DNA from 4 places in the Paraburkholderia sp. RL17-337-BIB-A genome. Region 1 is predicted to be linked to each of the others. Evidence: riboswitches for the same ligand, from Rfam matches in the RefSeq annotation. Region 1 holds a riboswitch; each other region holds the start of a gene.
The links. A riboswitch is a leader RNA that binds a small molecule or an ion and turns the genes downstream of it on or off. The one in region 1 is predicted to bind cobalamin.
Positions count from the first base shown of each region.

Region 2: it holds a riboswitch for cobalamin, as region 1 does, so the genes downstream of both, P0D84_RS35715 (CbtB domain-containing protein) here and cobW (cobalamin biosynthesis protein CobW) in region 1, are expected to answer to the same signal.
Region 3: it holds a riboswitch for cobalamin, as region 1 does, so the genes downstream of both, P0D84_RS33985 (TonB-dependent receptor domain-containing protein) here and cobW (cobalamin biosynthesis protein CobW) in region 1, are expected to answer to the same signal.
Region 4: it holds a riboswitch for cobalamin, as region 1 does, so the genes downstream of both, P0D84_RS15715 (TonB-dependent receptor) here and cobW (cobalamin biosynthesis protein CobW) in region 1, are expected to answer to the same signal.

Region 1 covers NZ_JARESY010000002.1:2,293,718-2,301,502, reverse strand. The annotation lists gene P0D84_RS30975 (cobyrinic acid a,c-diamide synthase CobB) at 1-1,297, opposite strand, end outside; gene bluB (5,6-dimethylbenzimidazole synthase) at 1-15, opposite strand, end outside; gene cobO (cob(I)yrinic acid a,c-diamide adenosyltransferase) at 1,382-1,984, opposite strand; gene P0D84_RS30965 (cobalamin biosynthesis protein) at 1,993-2,532, opposite strand; gene cobA (uroporphyrinogen-III C-methyltransferase) at 2,529-3,368, opposite strand; cobalamin riboswitch at 3,593-3,820, opposite strand; cobalamin riboswitch at 3,900-4,179, shown strand; gene cobW (cobalamin biosynthesis protein CobW) at 4,246-5,346, shown strand; gene cobN (cobaltochelatase subunit CobN) at 5,353-7,785, shown strand, end outside.
Region 2 covers NZ_JARESY010000002.1:3,371,322-3,379,106, forward strand. The annotation lists gene P0D84_RS35695 (DUF6531 domain-containing protein) at 1-338, opposite strand, end outside; gene P0D84_RS35700 (VOC family protein) at 809-1,624, opposite strand; gene P0D84_RS35705 (ABC transporter substrate-binding protein) at 1,691-2,875, opposite strand; gene P0D84_RS35710 (CbtA family protein) at 3,192-3,938, opposite strand; gene P0D84_RS35715 (CbtB domain-containing protein) at 3,950-4,171, opposite strand; adenosylcobalamin (AdoCbl) riboswitch at 4,225-4,312, opposite strand; gene P0D84_RS35720 (histidine phosphatase family protein) at 4,410-4,985, shown strand; gene P0D84_RS35725 (hypothetical protein) at 5,099-5,539, opposite strand; gene P0D84_RS35730 (alpha/beta hydrolase) at 5,675-6,751, opposite strand; gene P0D84_RS35735 (ATPase domain-containing protein) at 6,981-7,785, shown strand, end outside.
Region 3 covers NZ_JARESY010000002.1:2,974,686-2,982,470, reverse strand. The annotation lists gene P0D84_RS34000 (dioxygenase family protein) at 1-121, opposite strand, end outside; gene P0D84_RS33995 (LacI family DNA-binding transcriptional regulator) at 622-1,659, opposite strand; gene P0D84_RS33990 (SRPBCC family protein) at 1,806-2,252, opposite strand; gene P0D84_RS33985 (TonB-dependent receptor domain-containing protein) at 2,438-4,357, opposite strand; cobalamin riboswitch at 4,505-4,702, opposite strand; partial or broken gene P0D84_RS33980 (RHS repeat-associated core domain-containing protein) at 4,898-5,014, opposite strand; gene P0D84_RS33975 (hypothetical protein) at 5,093-5,320, shown strand; gene P0D84_RS33970 (RHS repeat-associated core domain-containing protein) at 5,614-6,756, opposite strand; gene P0D84_RS33965 (hypothetical protein) at 6,994-7,125, opposite strand; partial or broken gene P0D84_RS33960 (RHS repeat-associated core domain-containing protein) at 7,720-7,785, opposite strand, start outside.
Region 4 covers NZ_JARESY010000001.1:3,509,359-3,517,143, reverse strand. The annotation lists gene lgt (prolipoprotein diacylglyceryl transferase) at 1-179, shown strand, start outside; gene P0D84_RS15740 (SIMPL domain-containing protein) at 367-1,098, opposite strand; gene P0D84_RS15735 (EVE domain-containing protein) at 1,305-1,763, opposite strand; RNA gene ssrS (6S RNA) at 1,854-2,035, opposite strand; gene P0D84_RS15725 (cell division protein ZapA) at 2,128-2,442, opposite strand; gene P0D84_RS15720 (ATPase) at 2,439-2,795, opposite strand; cobalamin riboswitch at 3,049-3,290, shown strand; partial or broken gene P0D84_RS15715 (TonB-dependent receptor) at 3,389-3,589, shown strand; gene P0D84_RS15710 (FecCD family ABC transporter permease) at 3,662-4,672, shown strand; gene P0D84_RS15705 (ABC transporter ATP-binding protein) at 4,669-5,508, shown strand; gene cobT (nicotinate-nucleotide--dimethylbenzimidazole phosphoribosyltransferase) at 5,543-6,604, shown strand; gene P0D84_RS15695 (adenosylcobinamide-GDP ribazoletransferase) at 6,788-7,564, shown strand; gene cobC (alpha-ribazole phosphatase) at 7,549-7,785, shown strand, end outside.

The DNA of each region.
Region 1 (7,785 bases):
AAAAGGCTTCGCCATGGAACAGGGCGGCCGTGAAGGCCGGGTTGGAGGGCCAATAAGCATGCATATAGGTTGCCACGATCGAGCCAGCGCGGAAGACGGCCTCGCCGGGGGCATCGCTATGCGGCCGGGTGGCTGAACGCAGCGGCGTGAGCGGCGTCGTCAGCTTTGAATAGTGGAAGGTGTGGCCGGTCACTGGACCGTGCAGACCGTCGATCTGTTGCATGCCGAGCGAGGTAAAGCGCGGTTGCATCGTCGCATGGCCGGGCAGCAAGCCGAGCATCGGCGTCGTGGTGCCGTGCGTGTCGGTGAGTTGGTCGAGCAGGTAGAGCATGCCGCCGCATTCGGCAACGAGCGGTTTGCCTGCTGCGGCGTGCGCACGGATTGTTGCGGCACTGCGCGTGCTGGTTGCCAGCGATGCCGCATGCAGTTCGGGGTAGCCGCCTGGGAGATACAGTGCGTCGGCGTGCTGCGGCAGGGCTTCATCGGCGAGCGGTGAGAAATAGTCGATGTGCGCGCCGAGCGCCTCTAACAGCGTGACGTTGGCCGGATAGATGAACGAGAACGCGGCATCGCGCGCAATGGCGATGCGTTTGCCGGCCAGAAGACGCGGCAGCGCTTCGGGCACAGGTGCGCCGAATTCGACCGGCGGCGGCAATTCAGCCAGCGCGGTTTGCGCGAGCGCATCGGCGGCGCGATCGAGGCGGGTGTCCAGATCTGCGATCTCCTCGGCCTGATGCAAGCCTAGATGGCGATCGGGCAAGCCGATTTCGTCGGTGCCGGTGATGTGGCCGCACCAGCGCAGGTCGGGCGGCAACGCTTCTTCGAGCATTTGCGCGTGCCTTGGCGAGCCGACGCGATTGGCTAGCACGCCGTAAAACGGCACTTGCGGCCTGAATTGCGCGAGGCCGAAGGCGACCGCGCCGAAGGTCTGCGCCATCGCTTTCGCCGAAATCACCGCGAGGACCGGCACGCCGAACGTGGTTGCCAGGTCGGCGCTGCTCGGCGTGCCGTCGAACAGACCCATCACGCCTTCGATCAGGATCAGGTCCGCTTCGGCCGCCGCCTGCGCGAGCAGGTTTCGGCAGGCCGACTCGCCCACCATCCACAGATCGAGCGACAGGACCGGCGCGCCGCTGGCACGCGCCAGAATCATCGGGTCGAGAAAGTCGGGGCCGGTCTTGAAGACGCGCACGCGTCGCCCGAGCCGCCGGTGATAGCGCGCGAGACCCGCGGTGATCGTGGTCTTGCCTTGGCCCGACGCCGGCGCGCTAATGAACAGGGCGGGGCACGTCCCGATGGAAGTGTCCTTGGCGGCCGCCCCGAAGGATGTTCCCTTGGGGGACTTCCCGTAGGACGTACGCTTGGGGGACGTGGACATTGTTCAGAACTCCACGCCGCGTTGCGCTTTCACGCCTTGCTCGCGATATGGGTGTTTGACGATGCGCATTTCGGTGACGAGGTCGGCGGCTTCGATCAGCGCGTCCGGCGCGTGGCGGCCGGTTACCACCACGTGCAGCATCTGCGCCCGCGCATTCAGTACCGACAGCACTTCGTCGAGCGGCAGGTATTCGTACTTCAACACCGTGTTCAGTTCGTCGAGAATCACCATCTGATAGTCGCCGCTTTCGATCATGCGGCGCGCTTCGTTCCAGCCTTTGCGCGCGGTGGCGATGTCGGCGTCGCGATTCTGCGTGTTCCAGGTGTAGCCGTCGCCCATCGTGACGAAGTCGCAATTGGCGATCGCACCGAGGAAGTCGCGCTCCGAGGTATGCAGCGCGCCTTTGATGAATTGCACGACGCCGAGACGCATGCCGTGTCCAAGCACACGCACGGCCATGCCGAACGCTGCCGTGGTCTTGCCTTTGCCGGTGCCGGTGTTGACGATCAGCAGACCTTTTTCGACGGTGGCGCTGGCCTGCTTTTTCTCGTGGCCTTCGCGCCGGCGCTCGGTCATGCGTTGATGCGATTCGGGGTCGGTCTTCATGGCAGGTCCTATTGGTGAGGGTCGGTGTTTGTTTGTTCGCGCGCGGGGCGCGCGGTGGTCGATGCTATCGCCACGGTGATGCCGTTGTGGACGGTTTTGCGCGCGAGCAGGCGTGCAGTGAGAGGGGCGGGCGCGATGGAGGTAAGTGGGGCAAGTGACGCATTTGGGGCAACTGCGGCATCTAAGGCAGCTGACGCAACCGATGCATGGGCGGCATGCGGCGTGCTGCTGGTCACATGAAGGTCCCCCAGCGCGGCGAGCAAGGCGCACGGCTCGCAGACGCCGTCTACGCCGAGATGCTCGCGTGCGGCCGTCGATGGATTGTCCACGGATATCGCCGCAATCTGCTCGCGGCTGAACAATTTCAGCGGCAACGCATGACGTGCGCAGAATTCAAGTAAACCGGCTTCGTGGGCTTTGGTGTCGACCGAGGCAATCGTGCTGATTTCATCGAAGGCATGCGAGCCGAGTGTGGCACGCACAGCCGCTTCGATCTGCTCGGCCGAGCTATGCAAGCGACAACCGATGCCGACGGTTAGTGTTTTCATTGCGCGTCCGAAGCGTCCGAAGCGTCCGAAGCGTCCGTCGCTCCGGCAGAGTTCGCCGTGTTTGTCGCACCCATCGCTTTCACCGCATCCGCTTTCACCGCACCCGCATTCACAGCATCCCGCGCCAAAGCCAACGACGCCACGCCACCCATCACCACGATCGCCGGCGACCCCAGCCCGGCGTGCGACACCGCATCCGCGAACTCGCCGAGCCGTGCGAGCACGTGCCGTTGCTCGGGACGCGTGGCCGATTCGATCGCCGCACACGCCGTATCGGCACTCATGCCGGCCGCGAGCAACGCGCCGACGATATCGTTCAGCCGCCGCATGCCCATGTAAATCACCAGCGTCATCCGGGTGGCGACGAGCGCGGCCCAGTCCGGCTCGCCGCTGCCGGCGCCGTGTCCGGTGACGAACACCACGCCTTGCGCGTGATCGCGATGCGTGACCGGAATCCCGATCGCCGCGGGCGCTGCAATCCCGGCGGTGATGCCGTTGATCACGTCCACTTCAATACCCGCCGCGTGCAACGCCTGCTGTTCCTCGCCGCCACGGCCGAACACGAACGGATCGCCACCCTTCAAACGCGCGACGCTGCGCCCGGCCTGCAGGTGCTCGAGCATCTGCGCGACGATGCCGGCCTGCGGCGTCGACGGATGCCCGCCACGTTTGCCGACATACACGACCAGCGCGTTCGCGCGCGCGAATTGCAGCACGTCGGGATTCACCAGATCGTCGACCAGTATCACATCGGCTTGCGCGAGAGCGCGGGTCGCCTTGAGCGTCATCAGTTCGACGTCGCCGGGGCCGGCGCCGATCAGCCAGGCGCGGCTCATCGCCGCGTGCATGGCGCACGCCATGTCGTGACAAGCGGGAGCGGTTGAGGCTTGATGAGGCCGGAGGCGGCGGAAATTGAGGTCATGCGGTGCTACGGATTACGCGCGACAAAAAACGCCACTCGCCGCGTTTCCCACAGGAAAACGTCAACGGCCGCGCCATGTCGTGCTTCAGCGCCTTCAATTCCGTCCCTCGCGGATTCCGGCGGCCGGCAGCGTGACATTCACTGCCTCCGCGTCTGGCCGGTATCCGGGCTGACGGCCTCATGCGTTTTGCCTTCCCGTCAGGATTCGTCAGACAGTGGCATCAAAAACGCATGCGCGATGCAAATGCACCGCAGGTCGCTTACCGTTGCGGGGACAGCACAGGTTGAGCGCGGCGAGCGCGGCCTGTTTCCCGTTTAACTGCACATGCGAACGCATGTGCGGGCACCAAACGCGCGCATACGATAGCACACGGCAGGCCGCGCCGGCACTGCGGAAAGGCCCTGCCGGCGCCCGCGTTTCCTTGACGGCACGGAGCCGCGCGCCTAAACTCGCACGCACTTTGGTGCTCGCATGCGCGCTCGTGCGCATGCAGTTAAACGGGAAACAGGGTGCCCACCTGCAACGGATCGGGTCAACCTGTGCTGCCCCCGCAACGGTAAGCGAAAAGCGGTTCCAGGTTGATTGCCTGGCGCCGCGGAGCCGGCTTCGATGTCCACGCGCAAGGCCGCGTCGGCATATGACCACTGGGCGAGAAACCACTCGCCCGGGAAGGGGAAGCGGCGCTTTCGTCAGCCCGGATACCGGCCAGAATACGAAGAACGTCCACTGCGGGGATGCGGTGGCGCGTTCCGCGCCGGCGTGCCGCGCAGCTCCTACGGATAACCTCACGATGCAAACTCAGATGCGCAAGATCCCCGTCACGATCGTCACGGGCTTTCTCGGCAGCGGCAAGACCACGCTGCTGCGGCACATTCTTCAGCATGCGGGCGGCAAGCGCATCGCGGTGATCGTCAACGAGTTCGGCGAACTCGGCATCGACGGGGAAATCCTCAAGGGTTGCGGGATCGGTTGCGATGACAACGGCGTCGAGACCGAAGGGCAACTGTATGAACTCGCGAATGGCTGTCTGTGCTGCACCGTGCAGGAAGAGTTTTTTCCGGTGATGGAAAAGCTGGTGGAGCGCCGCGAGCAGATCGATCACGTGCTGATCGAAACCTCCGGTCTCGCGTTGCCGAAGCCGCTGGTGCAGGCGTTCAACTGGCCGCAGATCAAGAATAGCTTTACTGTCGACGCGGTCGTCACCGTGGTTGACGGCCCGGCCGCGGCGCGCGGCCAGTTCGCCGACAATCCGGTCGCGGTGGATGCGCAACGCAAGGCCGATCCGAATCTCGATCACGAATCGCCGTTGCACGAATTGTTCGAAGATCAATTGTCGGCGGCCGATCTGGTGATTCTGAACAAAACCGATCTGCTCGACGAATCGCATCAAGCTTCTGTTGAAGCCCTCATCCGTGACGAAATTCCGCCGCAAGTGAAGATCGTGCGCGCACAGATGGGCCAGCTCGATCTGCATACGTTGCTGGGCCTCGAAGCGGCCTCGGAGGAAACGATTCACCTGCGCCACGATCACCATGGTTCGGCTGACGACGCCGATCATCACCATGACGAATTCGATTCGGTGGTCGTCCACGCGAATGTTTCGTCGCGCGAGGCCGTGATCGCGGCGTTGCACGGACTCGTCGAAACCAACACGATTTACCGCGTGAAAGGATTTGCGGCATTGCCGGGTGCGGCAATGCGTCTGGTGATCCAGGGCGTGGGCCGTCGTTTCGATAGTTACTTCGACCGCCGCTGGCAAGCCGGAGAAGCGGGCGAGGGCCAGCAAAGCCGCTTCGTGCTGATCGGTGAAGACCTCGACCAGGCCGCGCTGCAACAGGCGTTCGACGCCGCATTGGGCGTCGTGGCGAGCACCCAGCCGCAACAGGCGTAACCGGCCATGCATCTGCTGCGCACCACGCCGGGCGGTTTTGTCGACGATACGCAAGGCGTGATCCGTATCGATCAGCAGCCCGCCGATATCGTGGTGCTCAGTTCCGCCGATACCACGCTGTCGCTGCTCGCGAGCGTGGTGCCTCGTCTGGGCGAGGGCTTTCCGAGCATAAGGCTCGCGAACGTCACCTATTTGCGCCAGCCGGCTTCAGTCGATTTCTATGTCGAAGACGTGTTGCAGCATGCGCGTGTCGTGGTGGTCGATCATCTCGGCGGCGAGGCGTATTGGCCGTACGGCATCGAACAGGTGGTCGCGCTCGCCGAACGCAAGCAGCAGACGCTCGCGATGTTTTCGGGCGATCTGCAGGAGGATCCGAACCTGCTCGCGCGCAGCACCGCCGACGCCGAACTGTGTCATCAGCTATGGCGCTATCTGCGTGAAGGCGGCCCGCAGAATGCCGAGGCGTTCCTGCGTTTTATCGCATACCGCTCGTTTGGTTGGGGGCGCGAACCTGCGCCGCCGCGCGCGTTGCCTGCCGCGACGCTCTACCATCCCGAACGCGATACGCCGACGATTTCCGCCTGGCAGGCGCGCTGGCGTGAGGATGCGCCGGTTGCCGCGATTCTGTTCTACAAGGCGCATCTGCAAGCGGCCAATACAGCAGTGTTCGACGCGCTGATCGAGGCGCTTGAAGCACAAGGCTTAAATCCGCTGCCGATCGCGATTACCTCGCTGAAAGATGCGATGAGCCGCGACGTCGTGCAGCAGTTGTGCGCGCAACATGATGTCTCGCTGGTGTTGAATACGACCGCATTCGCCGCCTCGGCCATCGACGACCCCGAGCCGCTTGCGCTCGCCGGCGACGCGCCGGTGATGCAGGTGATCCTGAGCGGCGGCAATCGCGAAGATTGGGTCAAGGACAATCAGGGCCTCAATTCGCGCGATATCGCCATGCATATCGCGCTGCCGGAAGTGGACGGCCGCATCATCACGCGGGCAATCAGCTTCAAGGGCCTCGCCTATCGTTGTCCGCGCACCCAGGTCGATGTAGTCCGCTATCGACCGGACCTCGAGCGCGTCGGCTTTCTGGCCGAACTGAGCCGCCGCTGGTGCCGTCTGCGCACGCTCGACAACGCGGACAAGAAGCTCGCGCTGATTCTCGCCAACTATCCGATGAGCGAAGGGCGCATCGGCAATGGTGTGGGGCTCGATACGCCGGCCTCGGTCGTCGGCATTCTGTCGATGTTGCGCGATGAGGGATATCGTCTCGCAGAGTTGCCCGCCGACGGCGACGCGCTGTTGAAGAAGCTGACCGAAGGCGTGACCAACGATCCGGTCGTGCGTGACTTGCGGCCCGCGTTGCAAAGCTTCGCGCTCGACGACTATCTCGTGTACTTCAACGCATTGCCCGGTGAAGCGCGCGATGCGCTGAACGCACGCTGGGGTTCCCCCGAACAGGATCCGACGTTGCGGCACGGCCGTTTCATGATTGCGGGCTGGCGCTGTGGGCATGCGTTCGTCGGGATTCAGCCGTCGCGTTCACGGCAGCAGGGCGATTACGCGAGCTATCACGATGCCGAACTCGTGCCGCCGCATGCGTATCTGGCTTTCTACTTCTGGCTGCGTCATCAGTTCTGTATTGACGCGGTCGTGCATGTCGGCAAGCACGGCAATCTGGAATGGCTGCCGGGCAAGAGCGTCGCGCTGAGCGATGCCTGCTGGCCCGATCTGATCCTCGGGCCGATGCCGCATCTGTATCCGTTCATCGTCAACGATCCGGGTGAAGGCAGTCAGGCGAAGCGTCGAACGCAGGCCGTCATCATCGATCATCTGATGCCGCCGCTCACGCGCGCCGAAAGCTATGGGCCATTGCAGGACCTCGAACGCCAGGTCGACGAATACTATGAAGCGCTGATGGTCGATCCGCGCCGTTCGAAGCTGCTGAGGCGCACGATTCTCGCGACCATCGTCGAGCATAAGCTGCATGAAGAACTGAGTCTCGCGGAACCGACCGGTCAGGACGATGAGGACGTGCTGCTGACGCGCGTCGATGCCTGGCTGTGTGAATTGAAGGAAGCGCAGATTCGCGATGGTTTGCACACGTTCGGGCAATCGCCTGAGGGTGTGCAGCGACGCGATACGTTGCTTGCGCTGGGCCGTTTTCCGGTTGGCGATGGTCACGGCGCCAAGGCCGGTTTGATCGATGCATTGGCGCGCGATCTGCAGATGGATCATCTGTTCGATCCGCTGTCGGTGGATTGGGCCGCTGTTTGGGACGGTCCTCGTCCGGCGGTATTGCAGCGTGTGAGCGATGCGCCCTGGCGGCACTGTGGCGATGCACGCGAGCGTCTGGAACTGTTGGCGGCCGAGATGTTGCGCGGTGTGTGTGGTGATGAAACGTCCGATGCGATGCCCGCGAGCGGGGCCTTGCCGCAGGCC
Region 2 (7,785 bases), 1.1 Mb from region 1:
CCGCTTGCAAAGTCAACTTCAGAAAGCGTGACGATGCCGTTCGCTGGAAACACCGGGTCTGCCACCGGGCAGGAGTCGTCAACCGGAGTTTCGGTTGCGTTGCACCACTGCTCAATCAGGGCGAGGTCGTTGACACAGGCGTAGTTGCCCATGCCGCCTGGCGTATTGCTAGTCACGTCAGACTTGCAGCTTTTTGAACCGGGCGTAGCGCCAGATTTTGAGTAAAGAGTGAAGCAATCGTCCGCGTTGGCGGCAAATGCGACCACGAGCAGCATGAAAGCTGCAAGCAGGCGTGCCGCCATGCCCGCTGATCCCTCAGTGAGTCTTTTTCTTTTCATAGTCATCCTTATTAGTTGTACTTGTTTGAAACTCAAGCACCCTATAAGGAAGGCTCCGTCGCGGGAATCCGACAAATCCTAAACTTACGACTTCCTTGGCCTCTCACACCGAGGCTCTCGATACGGTCAGAACAATCCCTGAGAAATCACGAAAGACCATGTAGTCGATCAACAAGTAGCGACGACGGCAACGAGAAAAATAGACGCAGAAAAGCCCTCGCGACTAATCCAGTCACGAAAAATTTCTGTGCAAAATCAGATGGAGGCTAAAAGGCCGCATCGGGCCGAGAAGAAAAGAGACTGTGAGTCCCCATGAAAACGAAGCTATGCGTCAGCGGCTAGCGTTTGAGCGAACACCAAGGAGTTATCCCCGGTTTTTGTTCGCAAGGCTGTGGATAACGTTCCGACAACAACCCTAAGTATTTGATCTGCCTACATTCCTGCACGCTGCGCGCGATAACACCGCCCCTTCACCCCGCAGCGATCTCAAACCATGCACCATGCGTCCGCTCACGATCGAGCACCCGCGACTCCGCGTGCCCATCAGCGCGCAGCGCAACCCCAAACACCCCTTCCCCGCGCGTGGCAAGTTGCCGACGCAACGCCGCGCCTTCGGTGGCGACACTCGCGGCATCGACACGCACAGGGCTCAACAACACAACCGACGTGTCGCCAACCGAAACCGTCGCCGACACCGCCCCGAGCCCCGGCAAAGCCACCACCCGCGTCTCCTGCTCGCTCACCCCGAGCAACGCCCTATACCGCTGCAAACTTACCTTCAGATCCTCCACCGCGACCGTCAAACTCGCCACCCCTCGCACGCCGTTCGCATGTTCACGCACCGCGCCCTCCGCGACACGCAGTTCACGCGGCGTGACATCCCCGCACAGGAACGGCAAATCACTGGTCCGCGGCCGGCCAGTCTGCCACTCCAGCCGCGCGCCATCGGGACGCACACGACCACCCGCCTGCGGGCCGTCGTATTGCAATCCGCGCCCGTGCGCCGCATCGATCACAGCACCCACACTCGACGGCAGCAACGCGTAGTCGACAAAGCCATCGCCATGACGCTGCCCCACGTCCCACCAGCGACGCTGCGGCGCCGGCTGCAAGAAAGCGATCAGCTCGATGTAACTGCCGTCGGCGAAACCGATCAGCGCGTTGTGCGTCACGCCGTCGGCGTGCGTGCCGCCTTGCTGCACGGTGAAACCGAGCGCGGTGAAATCTTCAATGGTCTCCGTCAGGTCGTGGACGCGAATAACGATGTGATCGAGTAACAGGCTCATGGCGCAAGTGTCACGGATGTCGTGGATGTCGTGATTGATCAGATAGTTCAAAGGACACCGTGACACCTACTTCTGCACAACCGTTGCCTTGCTCTCAAGCAACGCCCACTTGTCGTTCTTCACCACCACGTTGATGTTCTTCACACCGATCACACGACGCGTCACCGGATCGAAATTAGCCTTGCCGAACACGACGCTCGGAATATCGTGCAGCTTCGGCAGCGCATCGCGCACGGCTTTGCGGTCGGGGCCACCAGCACGCAGCGCATAGGCCGCGATGATGACGGCGTCGTACGCATAGGCATTGAATGCGTCCGGCTCGCGATGATATTTCGCCTCGAAGCGTTTGACGAAGCTCTGTACCTCAGGCCCGGATTCGCCAGGGAAGAAACTAGTGTTGGTTGCCACGCCGTTCACGGCCGGACCGCCGAGTTCGAGGAATTTCGGCGAATACACCGAACTGGCTGCGGCGATCGGCAGGTTGATGCCGCTCGTGCGCGCCTGGCGGGCGATCTGCGCGCCATCCGAGTAGTACGAGATCAGCACGATGCCGTCGGGGTTGGCAGCGCTCACGCGCACCAGCGTCGCGCGGAAATCTTTCTCGGCCGGCTGATAGCCTTCGGCCGCAACGACTTGCGCGCCGCGTTCGTTGGCGGCTTTGACGAAGACGTCTTTGCTGGTGCGTCCCCAGTCGGTGTTCAGATAGAGCACGGCGACACGCTTGAGGCCGAGCGTCTTCACGGCGAGGTCGGCGAGCAGCGGCTGGGCGTCGGCCTGGCTGACGGACGGACTCCAGATATAGTCGCCGCCTTTGGTGAAGTCAGGATGCGAGTTGGTAAAGCCGAGTTGCACGAGGCCGGCATGCTGATAAATCGGCGAGGCGGCCATTGAAGCGGGACTTGAGAAGTCGCCGAGTTCGATCAGGATGTGCGGATCGTTGACGAATTTTTGCGCGATCGTGATGGATTGGCGTGGGTCGCTCTGGCTGTCCTCGAAGACATAGTTCAGCGGGCGGCCGTTGATGCCATTGTGGCTGTTGATTTCATCCAGCGCGAGATCGAAGCCGGCCTTCCACTGAGCGCCGTACTGAGCGTTCTGGCCGGTAAGCGGGCCGCTGACGCCGATCAGGATCGGCTCGCCCGAAGGTGGCGCGGCGATTGCCGTTGACGTCGTGATTGCCGATGCGGCCAGCAGCAGAACTGCCGCGATATGAATGGCCCACGATGGGCGCAGGCTTGACGTGTTCGACATGGCTCCAGCCTCGATATGCATGAGATTGGAGTGAGTGTCGGATGTGTCCCGGCTTCGGGCAACCAAGCGATTCACATATCGTTATGCGGCCGGGGAACTTGTCCACAGAAAATGTTCGCAAGCCTGTGGATAACATTCTGGCAAGCGCGCCAAGTACTTGATGTATTGGGCTTCTCTCGTACTGCACGTCGGCGTGACCGCTGGCGCGGTCGCGCCTTTGCATCGGGCGTAATCGGACTTCACCGCGGCGTTCGCGGCCGCTCTTCATCAAAAAGTAAGCGCCTTCGTCGCGGCCTTCACGGCCGCGCCTCTCACATCAAAGGTAAGCGGACTTCGCCGCGCTGCGGTTCGCGGGCGCCAGCAGCTTGCTCCGCTCGACTATTGCGCCGAACAGCAACCCAATGGTCGTCCACATAACCACCTGCATCCCGATTGCCGCGACGCGAAACTTCCACAACAGCACCGCCGGGAAAGCCGCGGGCACTTCGTTGATCACCGGCATCGACAACTGCACGGCAGCAATGATCACGACAAACACCGCAGCAGCCACAATCGAGCCATTCCACGCGCCCAACGTCAGCGCCATCCGACGCCGCACCTTCAGCGAAAACACCATCGCGGCCACCGAGATCGCAATCATCAGAAAGAACAAGCCCGTCCGCATCCCGATCGTCTCGGGGTCACCCACCGAAGGGGGATTCGCCGGGTATTTAATGTTCGGGACGATGACCAGTGTGATAAACGCGCCAAGCGCCAGCCACGCAGACAACGCGCGGGCACTCAACGCACCAACGCGGCCATACGCAAACGCGAACACCAATGAGAACAGCCCGCCGAAGGCGGCGCCGTACGTCACCACGCCGGTCAACAATCCGAGCCCCGCTTGTGTACCGCGGCTCACCAGCTCGGGTTCGGGCGCTTCGCCTTTGGCGGCGTCGGCCTTTTCCTCGAAGGAAATCGCCTGATCCACCTGCGGCTCGCCCACCACTCTGGCGAAGCCGAACGTGAGCAATCCCGCGGCGATGCCCGCAAGCATGCCGCGTACCAACAATTTACCAACCATGTTCGACTCCGTTAGTGACAGGGAAAGCCGAGCAGATGGCGGCCGTCGTGCACGAATTCATGCACATACATGCCAGGCACGAGCGACGTGGCGCCTTCTTCGGCCCCAACGAAATAGATCGCGAGCAACAGCAGCAAGCCGCCGAACACGACCCAAGGCAGCAACTCACGCAGCGGAATCGGCGTGGGTTGAGCGACGGGCTGGGTCGCGGAATCGAAAACAGCGTTGGACATAATGGACATCTCCTGGGGGTAACGCGCCCCGATAGTCGATTGAAGAGGAATGGTGCGAAGCTCAGGTCTGGCTTTCGGCTTGTGAATGCCGATTACAGTGGCGCGACCGCGCCGGGCTCTCACCGGCTTCCGTGCTTCGCAGTGCCGCTATTCTACGCGCTAAACTTGACGTCCCGGCTACGCAGAGCATGCGCCTCATGCGTCTTACTTTAGTCTGGGCTCCACGGAAATCAACTGAATGGATACAAGGCTGTTACTGATCAGCCACGCAGCGACCGCGGCGATGCGCGCGGGCCGCTTCCCCGCCGACGATCCGCTCGACGCACGCGGCCTCGCCGAAGCAGGCGCCGCGCGTGGGCGCCTGTCGATTCCGGAGGATGCGGCGGCTTTCGTCAGCCCTTCGGTTTGCGCGCGCGAAACGGCCTCGGCCTTGGGTCTCGGCGCGGCGGTCCACGAGGGACTAGCGGATATCGACTACGGTCTATGGCATGGCCGCCGCCTCGCCGATCTCGCCATCGAAGCGCCGCAAGATCTCACCGCATGGACACACGATCCCGACGCCGTCGCGCACGGCGGCGAGTCCTTCAGTCGGCTCGTGAAACGGATAGGACAGTGGCTCGATGCGTTGGACGAAGAAGCGCGCGATACGCAAAATGTCGTAGCCGTCACGCACGCACCGGTGATCCGAGCCGCCATCGTTCGTGCACTCGGGGCGTCGCCGCAGGTGTTTTCGCGCATCGAGATCGCGCCGCTTTCGATGGTCGAGTTGCGACGCACGCGACGCGGTTGGACATGGTGGCCGGCGTCGCAATAACAGTCGCCGAAGTCTCCCCTTTGCCGGGGAAAGTACGATGACAATAGATAAATGGGCCAGATGGGTATGGCGCGCCGCGCACGCACAACCCATTCGAACCCGCATGGGCTGACTTATTTCCCCGATACAACCAACCTCAGCTTGTTCGAATCAGCCCGCGTCAACGCAATATCAGTCCGCTTGGCCCGCGTCCCGAGATAAAAATGCTGACGTCCCGGCGAATTCTGGTCATGCGTCGCGTCCGGCAAACACGACGCGATGTCCGCCGCGACAGCCTGCAATGCATCCGCACTGGAACCGGCGTCATGGTGCGGCGTCCACGTACATTGGTAATTGCCACCGCTCGCTGAACATTGCGCGTCGTCGCCATAGGGTTGCGCGACGCCCTTGCCATCGTCCGGCGTCAGCGAGGCCAAACCGTCCGGGGCCGCCGCGACGATTCGTTTGAGCGATGCGCACGGGCTAGGCGCATCGTCGGCATTCGCGCTGCACGGCAGCAACGCGCTCAGCGATACAGCGGCAATCGCGGCGGCGAGCATTCTGGTCTTGTTCATGTCGGCGCAGTCCTTCGAAAGGTGGCTCACAGATGGCATTAGCGCGACAGCACGCTTCGTGCCCACGCATACCGACAACTAACGCCTTCGTCGGCGAAGTCCATTGCCCTGCATAGCCCGTTTTTGCGCCGCGCATCATTGCTCGCATCCTTTGGTGTCGAACATCGCCGACAGGGCGCAGACCGACGTCAGCATGCGCGCACCGTTGTGGCCCACGCCCGGCACGATATGAAAGCTCTGCTTCAGGCCTTCCGGATGACGCGACTGGATATAGCGGTGATACGCTTCGGCACGCGCCACACGCTGCGGACCCTGCGCTTCGGCGGCACAGGTTTTGTCGAGCGCGCTTTGCTGCGGATCGTCGTCCGCGCCGCCGACCAGGTAGTCGATCCGGCGCGACGCATAAGTCGCTTCGAGTTGCGCGGGCGTACGGTCGTCGAGATAAGACGGCCGATTATCCATGCCGTATTTCCATTGATTGAAGTCGGCGCACTGCGCGGCATCGAACGGCGCCGCCAGCCCTTGCGCATTCGGCCGTTGCGCGTCGAAATACGCATACGTCGACGGACTCGCCACCACATAGCGCACGTCGATGCCTTCAGCGGTCAGCACGGCGACGTTACGCGCCGCCACCGCGTAACGTTGCACCACCTGCCCGCCGCCCGAATGCCCGGCGAACACGACATGCCGCAGATTTGGAAACAGCTTGCGATCCGCGAGGCGCGTCACGATCGCGTCCAGCACCTCGTACGAGCTGATGGCCAGCGGCGCCTGCGCTGCTTCGCCGCCCAACCACGCGTTGCCGGTCCAGCGCAGCAGATCGGCCGGTTCGTCATGCACGCGCAAGTCGAGCGTGGCGAGAAATTGCGGCGCGATCAGGAGCGTGCTGTCCGCGTCCGCGTGGGCGGCCTCGCGTGCATTCTGCGCGGTGCGAAAGTACACGTCCGCGTTGCGCAGTTTGCCGTGAATCACGATCACCGCACGTGTCACCTGCGGCTGTGCGACGTTCCAATCCTTCGACAGATACAGCGGAAACTCAGCTTGCCCTTGCGGCGTGACGATCGTGAACCGCGTATCCGAGACCGTCGCCACCGGCTTCAGATGCGGCCCGTAGGCGTGCACCGCGAAGGCCGGTTGCGTGAGCAAGGCCAGCATTGCAGCCCCCGCTATTGCGCACCCCACCGCCCGACGCCGGGAAAGATTAAATGTCATTCAGCTTGCTCCTGATCACCGTGCACTGCCTTGAACGCAGCGCATCGTCAAATCCGTCGTTGAAAGCCCAAAACTCAGAACCGGTGGCGAATGCCGAGCGTCACGCCGGTCTGGCGGAAACCGGTAAAGCCGCTTTGGCACAGCCAGACCGGCGCGCGTAGGCATACAAATTGCGTTCGATCCGGACCGGCTCGGAAGACAACACCCTCATCGACGCAGACGCTACGCCATGCCCAACATACCTGCTGCCGCTTCGCCGGCCCGCCTCTCCTCCGGAATCGAAGGTATCGACGACATTCTCGGAGGCGGCTTCACCCCCCACCGCATGTACCTTGTCGAAGGCGCGCCCGGCACAGGTAAAACTACCCTTGCGTTGCAATTCTTACTCAAGGGCGTGGCAGAAGGCCAAGTGGGCTTGTACATCACGCTGTCCGAGACACGCGCCGAGTTGATCTCGGTCGCGGACAGCCACGGCTGGGACCTCAGCCGGTTCACGATTCTTGAACTGCTGTCCGACGAAGGCCTCGATCCGCGCTACGAGCAAACGGTGTTGCACCCGGCCGAAGTCGAGCTCGGCGAGACCGTGCGCAACGTCATCGAGCAAGTCGACGAACTCAAGCCCGCGCGCATCGTGCTCGACAGTCTCTCCGAGTTACGTCTGTTGTCGCAAAACCCGTTGCGTTATCGCCGGCAGATTCTCGCGCTCAAGCGCTATTTCGCCACCCGCGAATGCACGGTGCTGCTACTCGACGACAATTCGTCGGACCCCGGCGATGTCCAGTTGCACAGCATCGCGCATGGCGTGATCGCCCTCGACAATCTCGTGCACGACTACGGCGGCAACCGGCGGCGCATGCGCGTCGCCAAGATGCGCGGCATCAAGTTCCGCGAGGGCTATCACGACTTCACGCTCGACACCGGCGGCATCCACGTTTATCCCCGGCTGGTAGCGGCCGAGCATCACGCGGCGTTCAAGACCGACGTGCTCAGCACCGGCACGGATGGCCTCGACGCGCTGCTCGGCGGCGGCCTGA
Region 3 (7,785 bases), 680 kb from region 1:
TGACCAACGCAAGCAGGATCTGTTTCAGGCGCGGATTGGTCGTGTTGCCCATCGCCGCTGTCACGATGTCGGTAACGGAATCAGCGTTTTCGATGATGCCCTGTGAAGCTATTTCATTCATGTTCACTTCTCGTCCGTTCATGCAATCGATTGCATGCTATGACGCATATTTGCGACTGTCAAGCGTCGACCTGCGCCCTCGGTGTCAGCGAGTTCTCAAGCAGGCGGACTCCGATGGTGGTTTTTGGTCAGAACTATCCCGTAAACTTGAAGAGTAAAAAGTGTCTTGCGCCTTATGACAAGAATTCGGATATGGGTAAACACTTGGTTTTGGGATTTGGCGGCAAGCGTACATTTGCGCAATCGATTGCGTCAATGAATAGCGTTTGAAGGGGTAAATTCATGGTGCCGCGCGCCGGTCGTTCGTTGAAGCGGTACCGTCATCTGCAGACGGGAAGAGAGTACTAATGGCTTACACACTGATCAAGAACGCACATGTCGTGACCATGGACGAGACGCGGGGTGACTTTCGCGGCAAGGAGACACACTTCGAATACGCGTAACCTGACCGCTACCAATGCAGCCGGGACCTCGGTGCCAGACCGTGCGAACGGGCGCGCTTTACACGCGCGTCGGCGAGGGCGCCGCGGTCGACTCGCGGATCATCAGTTCGGGCCGCAAAACGACGTTGACGTTCCCCTTGCCGCTTCCCTGCAAGGTGTCGATGATCAATGCGGCAGCCCTCGCGCCCATCTCGTACAAGGGCAGATGAATGGTGGTCATGGCGGGCGCGACCGAATCCATCAGGGGCATGTCGTTGTGACCAATCACCGAAACATCGTCCGGACAGCGCAACCCCGCCGCGTGCAGCGCGTCGTAGCAGCCGAGCGCGATCAGATCGTTGCCCGCGACGATCGCCGTGATTTTCTTGCGCTTTTCCAGCAGCGCGCTGCAAGCGGCCTTGCCTGCCGGACGTGAATAAGCGTCGCTTTGCACGACAGGGCACGCACTCAGTTTCAGGCTGTTTTCCTTGAGCGCGTCGAGAAACCCCTGCTTGCGCTGGAAACCGGTAGACAGCTCGATGGGGCCGCCAACGTGGGCGATGTGGCTGTGCCCAAGCTGGGTCAGATGAGCGACGGCCAGCCGCATTGCCAGGTGGCTGTCGCCGACCACGCAGGACACGCGGCCGCTATCGTCGCTGCGGTTGACGACGACGACCGGAAGTCCTTCCTCCAGGCAATGCATGAGCACTGGGTCGTTTCGCTCGGCGGTGGCGAGAATCAGTCCGTCGACGCGCCGGCCCACCATCTGATCGACGACGAAGCGCTTGCGCTCCATCGTGCCCGCCGCATTCGCGATCAACGGCAGCATGCCTCGCTTGGCGAGCTCGTCCTCGATACCGCGGCAGATGGGCGGAAAGATCGGGTTGGTGATGTCCGGCAGGATGACCCCGATGGTGCCCGAGCGGCTGGTTCGCAAGGTGGCCGCAATCCGGTTAGGCGAGTAGTTGAGCTTCTGGGCGGCCTTGAGCACACGGTCTGTGACTTCGGCGCCGATCAGGTGGCGCGTGGCCGGGTTCATCACGCGGGACACGGTGGACGCATGAACACCGGCTAATTCCGCAAGCTCGCTTATTGTCGAGCGTCTCTTGATCGTCATGGACGGGCACGTCTGTGCGAAAAGGGCAACGCCCTATTTTAGCCCGTTGCAATTCGCCAGCGATCGAATGTTGCGACGCGTGGGCTACATCAACACACGGGCGTCACCCCGAACAACAGACCGCATCCCCATGCCCGCGCCGTCAGTCAATCCGGAATCTCGGGCTCAACCAGTTTAGCCAGCTGAGCAAGCGACTCCTGCCAGCCGAGGTAGCACATCTCCACAGGAATGACCTCGGGCACGCCCGCCTGCGTGATGGTGACCTCGGTCCCGCAGACCACCTGCCGCAATGAAACGGTGACGTGCATCTCGCCAGGCAGGTTCGTATCGTCGAATCGGTCCGTGTAGCGGATTTTCTCGAACGGCACCAGTTCGACATACTCGCCGCCGAACGAGTGGCCGTTGCCGGTGGTGAAATTGCGGAAGGACATCTTGTGAGTGCCGCCCACGCGGGCCTCCAGGTGATGGACCTGACAGGTGAAGCCATAGGGCGGCAGCCACTTCGCTATCGCGTCGGGTTCGAGGAAGGCCCGATAGATGCGTTCGGGCGTAGCGCGCAAGACGCGATGGAGATTGACGGTTCCGGTAGTCATGGTGTGTTCGCCTTTCACTTGGAGAAGTTGGACATACTCCTACGACGATTCGATGATCCGGATATCGACATAGGTTGAGACCAGGAAAAACCCTGGGCAGGCGATGGTCCATCGATCGGTTCAGAGTGTGGACCGGAACCGGCGCCCTCCCAGCCGTTCATGCCACCGGGAGGGCCATTTGCCGCTTAGAACGTATAAGCCAGCTTGCCAAACGCCGTACGTCCCAAAGTGTTGTACCCATATGCAGTGACGTACTGTCGATTAAACAGATTCGACAGATTCGCCGACACGGTCAGATGCGAATTGACCTTATAAGCAGCACGCAAAGCGACCGTTGTGTACGACGGCAGATAGATCGAGTTGAGCTGGTCGTCGAAGGTCGATCCCCCATAAAGCAGCGAGACGCCGGTGCTGAGCGCGTGAAGATGGAACTCGTCCCACGTGTGATCGACGCTCAGACTGGCCGTCTGGCGCGGGCGGCGGTTAAGCCACGTCTGGTCGGTCACGTCCTGCGGATTCAGCAGGCCGATCGCGAGGCTGACAGGCGTCGATTTGCCGAGCGTGCCCTTGTACGACAGATCGATGCCCTGGATGTGCGCCCGTCCAATATTCACGGGCAGAAACGTCGCGGAGTTGTACGAGATGAGGTCATGGACGCGGGTGTCATAAACGGCGGCCGTGAAGGTGCCGAACGAGGTGGTTGCGTCCAGCGCCGCCTCGATCGTGTCGCTGCGCTCGGGCAACAGGTTCGGGTTCGCAAAGCCTGGGTAGTACAGGTCGTTGAAGGTCGGCAGGCGGAATGCATTGCCATACGAAAGCCGCGCCGTATACACCGGGGTGATCGCATAGGCCACGGCGACATTGCCGGTATTGACCGAACGGCCCTGAATAATCTCGTGACGGCCCGCAAGGAACACCGTCAGGGCACCGAGCGTGACTGACTGATGGAGTGAGACCGCTGAATCGTTGCGCGTCGGCACGCCCTGAGGGATATCGACCGGCAGGAAAGCTTGCTCGCGGCTGAAGTCGTAGGCGAGCTTCGTCTCTCCGGACAGCGGTAGATCGAACAACGTCAGCGCCTTTTCCTGATGGGTCAACGAGGTTGACGTGCTGAAACGCGTCGAGTCGATCTCATCGGTCGGAATGGTGGGATTGTTCGCATAGAGGAACTGGCGGTCCGTGGCGTAGCCCACCGACTGGTCGAACTGGGTGGTCGGCGTAATGTCCAGGTGAAACGCGAGGCCCGTCGTCAACTGATGATCGAGCTGGCGATCGTCGCCACCGCCACTGTCATACGAAAGATCGGACGTGTGGTACAGGGCGAACGTGGAGAGCGACCAGTTGTCGCGCGCATAGCCGAGGCGCGCATCCACGTCCTGAGCATGGTACGGGTTTCGGCCATCCTCGTGACCGAATGCATACGGCTGGGTCGCATCGATCCCAGCGGTGTTGTAGTCGTGCAGGCCGAGCGAGTAGGTCAGGCCGGACAGTGCCGAGAGCGGACCAGTGGAGGGGATACTGCCGGAGGTCCGGACTTGCGTGTCGAAGGTTTTGTTCGAACCGCCGCCTACGGAGATCGTGGTCTGGTTCGGCTGATTGGATGCGTGATTGGTGAACAGTTGCACGACGCCGCCCATCGCAGCCGCACCGAACGACGCGGCCGCCGGCCCTGAGATGACTTCGACACGGTCGAACGAGGAGGTTGAGAGATCCGCCCACGCGGCCTGGCCGGTGGTTGCGGAGCCTACCCGGATGCCGTCGATAAACACCGCGACCTGGCTGCCGGATGAACCCCGGATGCTGACTGAAGCGAAGGAGCCGGGGCCGCCGTTTTGCGAAACGGTGACGCCGGGCAGCGTGGCGAGCGCTTGCGTGATACTCGGGTTGGCCGGGGACAGACGCTCGAGATCGGCGCGCGTGAGGACCTGGGTCGTGGCGTAGCGTTGGTCGAACGATTGCGGCAGGTGTTGGGTGTCGCCGGTGACAAGGATATTCGGCAGCGTGGTTTCGGCCGACGCTTGCGCGGGCAGTGGCAACGATGTGTCGTCCGCGGCCTGTGCAACCTGCCATGCGGAGACTGACAACACGGCGAGAACGCTATACATGCCGACGACGTGTCGGCGCAAGGTTCCCTGCGGGGAACCGGTTTGAACGGCGGTGGACATGACTGATCCTGAGGCTTGGGCTGTCGTTGCAACGGGCGCCGCATAGGCGGTGCTTGCACATCGGGACACCCCGCCCGATGCGGCTGCGCAGACCTCGGTTTGATGGCAGGTCTCCTGGCTCACGGGTCAACGTCACGTGCCGACCTTCCCGGTGCTCCAGTGGTCATGAATGGCACGGACTCGCCGCTTACAGTTGCGGGGACAGCCGCAGACTCGGAGCATCGCTGCTCGTACTGCGTTCCCTTTTGATCCCGGTTGATGGGAACCATCAAGGCGGAAGGGTAGCGATGCGTGGTGGTGACGTCAATTACTACGGCGTTTGCGGTACGCTGTTCGTCACTGTGATTGTGGTTTTCTTGTTCGGATCAGGCGATGCGTTGATATAGGTTGGCGAATGGTTTTTTGGGTGAGGTTTTGATGCGGCGTTTTCGTGGCATGGACTCTGTGCATTGCCGGATGGAAACGAGAGGGCCGCAGTGCGGGGTTGTTTGCATATTGATAGAGCTTGATGCCGCCCGCGAGCCCTATCGAGTCCTTGCTGATGAACCGCTCCGTCGTCGGATCATAGTACCGATACCGGTCGTAGTGCAGCGCCGTTTATGCATAAGCACGACGCTACGCGATGCGCCCGACGCGCCATCGACTGCAACAGTCACGCAACCGCAGCAGCCCTTCATGCCCTGGGAACACATCGACCGGTGGCTAGGCGCGGAGAAGTTCTTCAAGGCTGGCCAGCGCGTCTATGTCTCGGTTGACTACATCCGGCAAAGCCTCACGGTGACCCCGGAATACGATGAGGCCGCCAGGGCGCGTGGGCGCGCACAACGGACCATTGAGCGCAAGGCCACCAATGATGAACTGCGCAAGGTATGGCGCGCGCAGGCGCAGATAACCCGCTACTGACCATTACCACCGGATAGACATGCAAAGGGCCGCAATCGCGGCCCTTCGTTGTTACCACACTCGCATATCGGGAGAACAGAATCCAGACACAATATCCATCAACTCCAGAACTCTGTCTTCAATGTCTTCCGTTGCGCCAATCCTCAAGGAGTCGAGAAGCCTATACACGGATCCCGAACTAAAATTCTTCTCCCGGTATTTCACAAGAATCGCTCGTAGTAAATTGACGTCGCAATTCCTCTCCAATGCATCACGCAGCTCTCTATCTAGCACGCTATCCAGTTCGGCATTCATTACTTCACCCATTTGTCACGAGTTGAGGCAAGGGCCGCCTGATAGTCAGACAAGGACATGCTTGTACTCGGCTGGATCGTCCCATGGTTGGCACTATCCTGAACGTACTTGAGGGTATTTGGAAGATTCGCCGTGTTCAGCATGCATGCGCAGTCCTTTCCAGTGCCGCCCATACTTGCCGGACGCCTATGAGGCGGAAGGTTAGCCGCTGATCCCGGCGCAACCGAAATTCCTCCCGTGGCTGGGTGAACCATCCCATCCGAGCCGACAGGAATATCGACACCAGGACGCGCACCAAGTCCACGCGCCGTAGGCTCAGCAATAGGGAAACCATCGCTTCCGGTTTTCATCGCTCGATATACGTCGTCCCCTGTCAATCCGAGCGGGTCAACCCATGTAAGCGGATTGGGCGCATATTGATGCGCGTTGAGTCCGCCCTGTAACCCGATCGGATCCTTGCTGATGAACCGGCCGGTCGCCGGATCATAGTAGCGGTTGCAATTGTAGTGCAACCCTGTCTCTTCATCATGATACTGCCCCTGAAAACACAGCGCATTACCACCCCCCACCGGATCCGGCTTCTCCCTCCAAGTATCCTTCCATCCCCCCCACGCCTTAAACCGCGCGAGCCACACCACCTTCCCCGACTCATCCGTAAGCTCCTGCGGCGTGCCCAAATGGTCATTCTGATAAAACACCGTGACATGTCGCGTCACCGCCGGCATTTGGACATAGCGCCCGTCGGTCCCAGTCGCCAGATGCGCATGTTCAACTATCGTTTCATCAAGCCGCGCAAGCGGCACAAACGAACCCGCTTCATACAGATAAATCGATGCGGCCTGCCATTGATGCTCTTCAGCCAGCGTATGCATGCGCTGCGCGACAGGCAACGAATATGGATCGTTCGGATCCTCACGCACCAGCCGCGCCGAGCGATAGCGATACGGACGAACGTCGCGCGTTGGTCGCAACGGCTCGTGGAAACGTTCCTCCATCAGCAGCACGTCGCCGTCCCACGTAAACACCGTGCGATCGACCCCGCCACCGGCCCGTTCAACTTCCTTCATCGTGCGCCGTCCGAACACGTCATAGCGGAAACGCACCACCTGTTCCGCGCGTGCGGTGCCGTTGATGAACTCCACGCCGCCGTCCGCATGGGTGCGCGTGCGGTTCAGTTCATCGGCTTTCGGCGCGTTCGCGTAGTGGCAGGATTACCGTCACGCTGCGCGATGCGCCAGATGGCTATTCACTGGATACACCACCGCGCCCGCAGCAGCCCTTTATGCCATGGGAGCATATCGACAGGTGGCTAGGCGCAGGCAATCTCTTCAGCACCGGCCAGCGCGTCAATGTCTCGGTTAACTACATCCGGCAATGCCTCACGGCGCCCCCCAGAATACGATGAGGCCGCCAGGGCGCGTGAGCGCGCACAACGGGCCATTGAGCGCAAGGCCGAGAATGACGAACTGCGCGGCGTATGGCTCGCACAGGAAGCTGAGCGCCAACGACACAGAAACCGCTCCGGGCCGAACACCTCGAATTTATAATCGGGCAATGACACGTGACGAAGGGCCGCACACCGCCCTTCGATTACCAAATAAATTAAATTCGGCTGGCAAAGCACCTAAGTATTTCCGCTATCTCAAGTGCCTCCGACTCAGATAGCTCGACAGGATCGTTTTCTTTTGTCGCGGCCTTGATATGGATAGACGATCCTTGTTCAATCCATATCCGGACAGCTCCATCGCTCGATTCGAAATAGTCTTGATTCGATGTATTTTGTTGCATTTCTATTCACCTGTAGTCGGGAAGTGCGGGTTTCCATCATCTGGCGATACAACCTTGACTTTACCTGTCGGATCGTATGCATGCACATGGTCAACGGCCGCTTTAGGATCGTTGGATGGCAACCCTGTTGCCGGGTCTTTATGACCTCGATCCAACCTCAAACGCTCTTTCCCTGTACACGGGCATTTCCATTTTATCGGTGCGCCTGTCGCATCCGATTTAGCCAAAACAAGTCCCTTCTGATTTGCTAAATCACGAATCTCTGTGCGCGTCCTATCAGTAATGTCGCTTGCCGTTATCGTTGGTGGCGTTATGCCACTCAGACCCAGCGGATCGATCCACTGCACCGGATTGGGCGCATACGCAAACGCATTCAGCCCCCC
Region 4 (7,785 bases), on a different contig from region 1:
TCGCACGCTTCACGGTGGAATTCGCGCGTGAGCCGGACGACTACCTTGGCCTGCTTGCAATGGGCCTCTCGATGGGCCAATGGCTCTCGCTGCCGATGATCCTTGCGGGCATCGGGATGCTGGTGTGGTCCTATCGCCGTGCGCGGCGTGAGCCGGCGCAAGCGGTCGGCGCGAACTGAGCGCGGCAGTTTATCGTACGGGTACGGTTCGAGTTGTCGACGCGCCGCAAAGCCCGCGCGGTCCGTTAGCGCGAACTGCCCGCCACGTTTTATCGTAGTGAGCAACCCATGAAAAAAGCCACGGCATGCCGTGGCTTTTTATTTGACCTTGCTTGCCTCAACACAAGCACATCTAGCATAGAACGCGCTACTTCATCTGCACCGAGCCCGACACGTTGACCGTCACGGTCGACGTACCGCCTTCGAGCGGTACCGGCGCGGATGCCTTCGCATCGGCGCCCATGGCACGGGCACTCATCATCATCATCGGACGCGGCATGACGCCGTTGTGCCCAACGTTGACTTCGCGAATCGAATAGCCGCTATAGCCGAACGCCTGCGCCGACGAAGCGGCCTGCTCACGGAATGACTTGATGGCTTCACCGGTGAGCTTCTGCTCAGCAGCACGCTGCGTTTCAGGCGACAGCGAGAACTGCACATTGCCGACCTGCATGATCGATGCCATCTGGCCCGCGAGTTTCGACACCGCGGCGAAGTCGTGCGATTCGAGCACGACTTCCGTGCGGCCGCGCCATGCGGAAATGCGCCCGTCACGATCGGTGGACGGGTAGATCGAGAAGGACCCGGTGCGGGCCGTGACACCGCTCACACTCCTGGCTTTTTGCAGCGCTGCATCGGCGCGTTGATTCAGCGTGGAGGTCAGCGCGGACGGATCGCTCGCTTCCTGTTCGTAGAACAGCGTGATGTCGACGACGTCTTGCGGCACTTCCGCACTCGCCTGCGCATTCAGCGACAGTACGCCCGCGGGCTGATACTGCGTCACGCTCTGCGCGCGGGCCATGGCCGGCGCGAGTGCGAGCGCGGCAGGGGCGGCGCATACGAGCGCGAGAGCGAGTGCACGTGCGGTGTTTTTCGTCATTCCTGGACTCCTTGCTTGAACAGTGGTGCACGATTGAAGCGAACGCCGTGCGATGGCACAACGTTTGCGAGTCCGTTAGGCGCTTGTAACCTTAGCTTGGTTCCCTAATTTGACGTTTGCTCAACGCTTGCCTTCATGCCCGCGCAGAATTGCGCATGATTCAAGCGACATTCAAGCGACGCCACGTCGTATGCGCGTATGCACCGTCAAACAAGACGTTTGGTGATGAAGCGCCATTCGGCTTCAGTCACCGGCGTGATCGACAGGCGGTTGCCCTTGGCGAGCACGCGCATGTCCTTCAATTCCTCATGCTCACGCAGCGCGGCAAGCGGAATCAACGGGATCTTCTTCTTGAACACCACATCGACCAGCAGCCAGCGCGGCGTTTCCTGCGACGATTTCGAGTCGTAGTAGGGGCTCTTCCTGTCGAACTGAGTCGGGTCCGGATAGGCGGTCGACGATACTTCCGCGAGCCCCGCAATGCCTGGCTCAGGACAGCTCGAGTGATAGAACAGCACACCGTCGCCGACCTGCATCATGTCGCGCATGAAGTTGCGCGCCTGATAGTTGCGCACGCCGGTCCACGGCAGCGTGTGCTGCGGTGCGTGGGCGAGATGATCGATGCTTGCTTCGTCCGGTTCGGACTTCATTAGCCAGTAGCGCATGAATCGAATTGAACGTTAAGAGGTTGATGCGGAAGAAAATCGAGGCCCAAAGAAAAACGGCACCGAACCGAAGTCCGATGCCGTTTGAATAGGGTCCCCGCCTTAGCCGCTAGGCCGGCATCCTGAACCGGGGGTTCAGAATTGGTCGCAGTTAGCAGCACTTCGGGTACATCAGACAGAGTGACGCGCACACCCGTGCTACAAATTTCCACAACCGTGCACATGGCATTGGTTCAAGGAATATATGACCTTGGCGAACCAGGCAGGGAAGTCAAACCGATTGAATTCAAAAACGTTTGCATGAGTCTTGGCTCATGCACTTCGCTTGAATCCGCAGCCGATCTCAGGACCGGCTACAAGATACTTACTGCATGCTGTACTGCTGAATCACAGTACCCAGTTGTTCGTTCATTTGATGCATTGTACGCCGGATTTCTTCTGCGGGAAATGCTTCTCCGTGCCGCACGCTCGTTTGGAGCTTAAGCAGTTCCGATGCCAGCGACAGCGCAGCCATGACGGCAATGCGATCCGTGCCGCGCACATTGCTGTTGTTGCGGATCTTCGACATCTCGGCGTCGACGCGTGCCACCGCTTCGAGCAGCGCGCCTTCAGTTTCGGGCGAGCAGGCAAGGCGATAGGGCACGCCGAGAATCGATACTTCGATCTGCTTGGTGGTCATGCATTTTCTCCGTGGCGGGTGACGCCGCTCTCCGCTTCGACCTCATGCGGCGGGGTCTCGAGCAGATCGAGCTGATTGTCCGGCTCGCTGTGCGCGCGAGCCCGCGGCAGCTTTTCGAGGATCGCGTTCAGGCGCACTTGTGCGTCGTCGATCTTTGCCGACAGCGCGTCGCGTTCTGCTTGCAGTGCATCGCGCTCCTCGCGCATCAACGCGAGTTCAGTGCGCGTGGCCTCTGCTTCGGCGCGCGTTTGGGCGAGCTGATCTTCGAGCGCGAGCCGCGCTTCATTGTGGCGTTGGCTGATCGCGATCAGCTTGCCGATATTCTGTGAAAGTGTTTCGAGTTCGGTGAGCATCTGCTGCGTCCTCTAAAGACATCGCATTTTAGCGCGGAATGCCGCACGTTCCGACAATTGTCTCGTTTCGAGACGTAACAACATCGCTTTGTGCAGGCTTTTATCGAACCTACGATGAAAAACGATGCGGACATCGGACAATAACCTGCACAGAACAGAACGGATTGCACATAGATTAACCATTCTTGACGGACCCGAAGGCCACTTCTAAACTGGCCGCACTCTGGCGCCCGCGCGCATTTCACAGTGCGCAGTTCAGTGCGCTTGTTCGGGTGCGCTCTGTTAAAACGGGAAGCAGGGCGCGCCGTTCGCATGAACGCGCGAACCCGCGCTGTCCTCGCGACGGTAAGTGACCGCATACGGCATGCAGCACGCAGGTCGATTCTGATCTCGTGTTTGAAGCCGAACATGCGAGTGTGCCACTGCGCGCCACGCGTGGGAAGGCGGGATCGATGTGTCGTCAGCCCGGATGTCGGCCAGAGGGCGAGGGGCGTCCCCACGAAAACGTAAACAGCGTGGGTGCCTCCGCGGGTACCTCATACGCATTGGCCGGCGGCGAAGCGGGCCGAGCACGCTACCCACGACTCGAATACGTTGGCGGTGACCGCGAAGATAGCAGCGGTGCGCTGAGCGGCTATGGTGTAGCGAATTTGCCGGCGCGCTATAAAATCAAGAAGGCGAAGTACGTGGCCGCGCAAATCCAGAACCTGTTGAACAAGGACTATGAAACGGCCTACCTGTATCACTCGCCGCGGCGCGGAGCGTATGTCACGGTCGGTTGGCTGCGGCAGTGACGAACGTCCTTCCATGAGAACGTGCCGGTGAGCCGCAGCTCGAGCCCGCTGCCCGCGACCACGCTGCGCGTGATGAGCGCGAAGCGCGCGGCCGCGATCTGGCTCGTGCTCGCGGGAATCGCGCTGCTCGTGCTGCTGGCGTCGCTCGCGCTCGGCAGTGTGTCGCTGGCGCCTGCGCGGGTATTGGCGGCGTTGCTGCCGTCGCATGCCTCGCATGTCGAGTCCGCCGATCTTGCCGGCGAAATCGTGCGCACGCTGCGTTTGCCGCGGGCGGTGGCCGGCTTTGCATGCGGCGCCTTGCTTGCGCTCGCGGGTGCATTGCTGCAAGTGCTCTTGCGTAACCCATTGGCCGAACCCTATGTGTTAGGTGTGTCGGGCGGCGCGGCGAGCTTCGCGCTGGTCGCGATGATCGCCGGTTGCGCGTGGTGGCTCGTCGATGCCAGCGCGTTCGCCGGGGCCTTCGTATCGATTCTGCTGGTGCTCGGACTCGCACGCCGCGAGCTGTGGCGCGGCGTGCCGCAGGACACGTCGCCGCGTTTGCTGCTGACCGGCGCGGTGATCGCGGCCGGTTGGGGCGCTGTCATTACCTTGCTGCTCAACCTCGCACCGGACAATCGTCTGCGCGGCATGCTGTTCTGGCTGACCGGCGATCTGAACGGTGGCGCGATGCCGTGGACGGCGCTCGCGGTGCTCGTCGTCGTACTCGTGGCGATCGTGCCTGTTGCGCCGCGTCTGAATGTTCTGCTGCGCGGCGACGCCGCCGCGCAGGCGCTCGGCGTCGCCGTGATGCCGCTGCGTTTGCGCGTGTATCTGGTGGCGTCGCTGGCGGCCGCAGCGGCCGTGACTACAGCGGGCACGATCGGTTTTGTCGGCCTGGTGGTGCCGCACATGCTGCGGCTTGCGTTCGGCAATGATCAGCGCATGCTGCTGCCGGCCGCGGCGCTCGGTGGCGGTGTCGCGGTGATGGGCGCGGACCTGATTGCGCGTACCGTGATTGCACCGGCGCAATTGCCGGTCGGCGTCATCACGTCGATTGTCGGCGTGCCGGTGTTTCTGTGGATGCTGTTGCGCAAACGTCGATGATGAACGCCTATAACGCCCAGCATGCGGCGCTCAGCGCGCAACGCCTGACCCTGCGCGCGGGCATGCGCACCCTGCTCGACGCATTCACGCATACGTTCTATGCAGGCGAGATCTGGTGCATTGCCGGACCGAACGGTGCGGGCAAGACGACACTGCTGTCCGCACTCGCGGGTCTGACGCAACCGTCGGCGGGTCACGTCGAACTGGACGGTGTGCGTCTCGCCGACTGGCTGCCGTTGCCGCTCGCGCAGCGTCGCGCGCTGCTGCCGCAAAGCGCAGCGGACGCCTTCAGCGCGAGCGTGCTCGATATCGTGATGCTGAACCGCTTTCCACATCTGACCGGCTGGGGTTGGGAGGGCGAGGCCGACCGCGTTGCCGCGCATGCCGCGCTGGACGCATTGGGCCTTGCGGCATTCGCTGCGCGCGACGTGTTGTCGCTTTCGGGAGGCGAACGTCAACGCGTGGCGCTTGCGGCAGTATTGTGCCAGGAGGCGCCGTTGTTGCTGCTCGACGAACCGCTCTCGCATCTGGACTTGCACCACCAGATCGACTGTCTCGAAGCGTTGACGGCCTGGACCCACGAGCCTCGGCGTACAGTGATGTTTTCGTGTCACGACCTGAACCTCGCGCGCCGCTTCGCGACCCATGCGTTGCTGCTCGACGGCAACGGCGGCGCGTATGCCGGGCCGGTGCACGACGTGCTGACACCCACGCTGACAAGCCGCGCGTTCGGCTATCCGTTGATTCTGATTCGCGACGGCGAGTATGAGGCGCTGATTCCCGCGCCGCGCTCGCGTCACGAATCGCCTGCGGCTAATGACATGCCGGCAGGCTAAGCGCTTTAACCCACACTCTCTTTTAGAAACCTCTATGACTTCTTTGCCAGGTTTGCAGGGATTGACCGAAGTCGAACCGCTCGATCAAACGCTGCGTGCCGACCTGCAACACATCATCGATACCAAGACCAAACCGCCCGGCAGTCTTGGGCGGCTCGAGGCGCTCGCGCGCCAGATGGGGTTGATCCAGCGCACGACGCACCCCACGGTCGAACGTCCGGCGATGATCGTGTTTGCCGGCGACCACGGGATTGCGCGGGAAGGCGTGAGTCCTTATCCGCAAGCGGTGACCGCACAAATGGTCGCCAACTTTCTCGCGGGCGGCGCGGCGATCAATGCCTTGAGCCGCGTGTCCGGCATCGAGCTCGAGGTGGTCAACTCAGGCATCGCGACACCGCTGCCGTCGGCTGACGGTCTCATCGACATTCCGCTTGCGGCCGGCACGCGCAACTTTGCGCACGAACCGGCGATGACGCGTGAACAGGCGCTTGCCGCGATGCAGGCGGGCGCGGCTCGCGTGCGGCATCACGCGGCGTTCGGCACCAATGTGATCGGCTTTGGCGAAATGGGCATTGCGAATACGTCGGCGGCCGCGTGTCTGATGAGCCGCCTGTGCGGCGTGCCGATCGACGAATGCGTCGGCCGCGGGACCGGTCTCGACAATGCGGGCCTCGCGAAAAAGCGCAACGTACTCGCATCGGCGCTCGCGCATCACGCCGTTTCCAACAATCCGCTCGATGTGCTCGCCACCTTTGGCGGCTTCGAAATCGCGATGATGACGGGCGCGTATCTCGCTGCCGCGCAAGCCCGCATGACGATCCTCGTCGACGGTTTCATCGCGACCTCGGCCTTGCTGGTGGCCGATGCGTTCGCAGCGGAGGTGCGCGAGTATTGCGTGTTCGCGCATGCGTCGAACGAGGCGGGGCATCGGCGCATGCTCGATCATTTCGGCGCGCTGCCGTTGCTCTCGCTCGATATGCGTCTGGGCGAAGGCACCGGCGCGGCGCTCGCGGTGCCGCTGCTGCGCGCGGCAGTGGCGTTCGTCAATGAAATGGCGAGCTTCGAATCGGCCGGTGTCGCCAATCGCGATGCGTAAGCCGCTATACGAGGCGTCGTTATCCGAAGCGCTTTTAACCGAGGCGCTTTTAACCGAGGCACTTTCATGCAAGGTACCTTCGTACGAGGCACTTTCAGACAAGGTGCTTGCATACGAGACGCTTGCATACGAGGCGCTTTCATACGAGGCGCCCCCTCACAAAAACGTGCGCCTCGCTCACTCATGAACCCGCTCGCGGAACTGCGCTATTTCTTCACGGCGCTTGGCTATTTCACGCGCGTGCCGGTGCCGCGTTGGGTCGGCTATGAGCCGCACTATCTGAATGCGGCGGCGCGATATTTTCCGCTCATCGGTCTATTGATCGGCGGATTGAGCGCGCTGGTCTATCTCGCGGCGTTGCATCTCTTTCCAGCAAGCGTGGCGGTGCTGCTGTCGATGGCGGTGTCGCTTCTCGTCACTGGCGCATTTCACGAGGACGGGCTCGCTGATTGCGTCGATGCGTTCGGTGGCGCCTATACACGCGAGGACGTGCTGCGCATCATGCATGACTCGCGCATCGGCGCGTTCGGCGCCATCGCGCTCGTGATCGCGCTTGCATTGAAGTGGCAAACGCTCGCCGCGCTGCCGCCGCTGCGCGCGGCAAGTCTGATGATTGCCGCGCATGCGGCAAGCCGCGTGTTTGCAATCAGCTATCTGGCCACGCTCGACTACGTGCGCGCCGAGGGCAAGGCCAAGCCGGTGGCACAGCGCTTGAGCGGTCCCGCGTTGCTCTGCGCGGCGCTGTTCGGTTTGCCGTTGTTGCTCTGGCCGAACGGACCTGGTCTGCCGGATTGGCGCTTCGCCGGGGTGACATTCGTCGTACTCGGGGCGTTGCGGTTTGCCATGGGCCGTTACTTCGTCAAACGCATTGGCGGCTACACCGGCGACTGCCTCGGCTTTGCACAACAGATCTTTGAATTGAGCATCTATCTGCTGGGGCTGACATGGATATCGTCCTGATTCGCCATCCCGCCGTCGCGCTCGATTCGGGCGTGTGCTATGGCCATAGCGACGTCGCGCTTGCCGAGGATGCCGAGGTGTCCTCAACCGCGCTTGCATTGAAACTCGCCACGTTGCAGGTGCCGGCGCCGCGCGTGTTCATGTCGAGTCCGTTGATGCGTTGCTCGGCGCTCGCCGCCGCGATGGCGAACGATTTCGGTTGCGCGCTCTGCCATGACGAT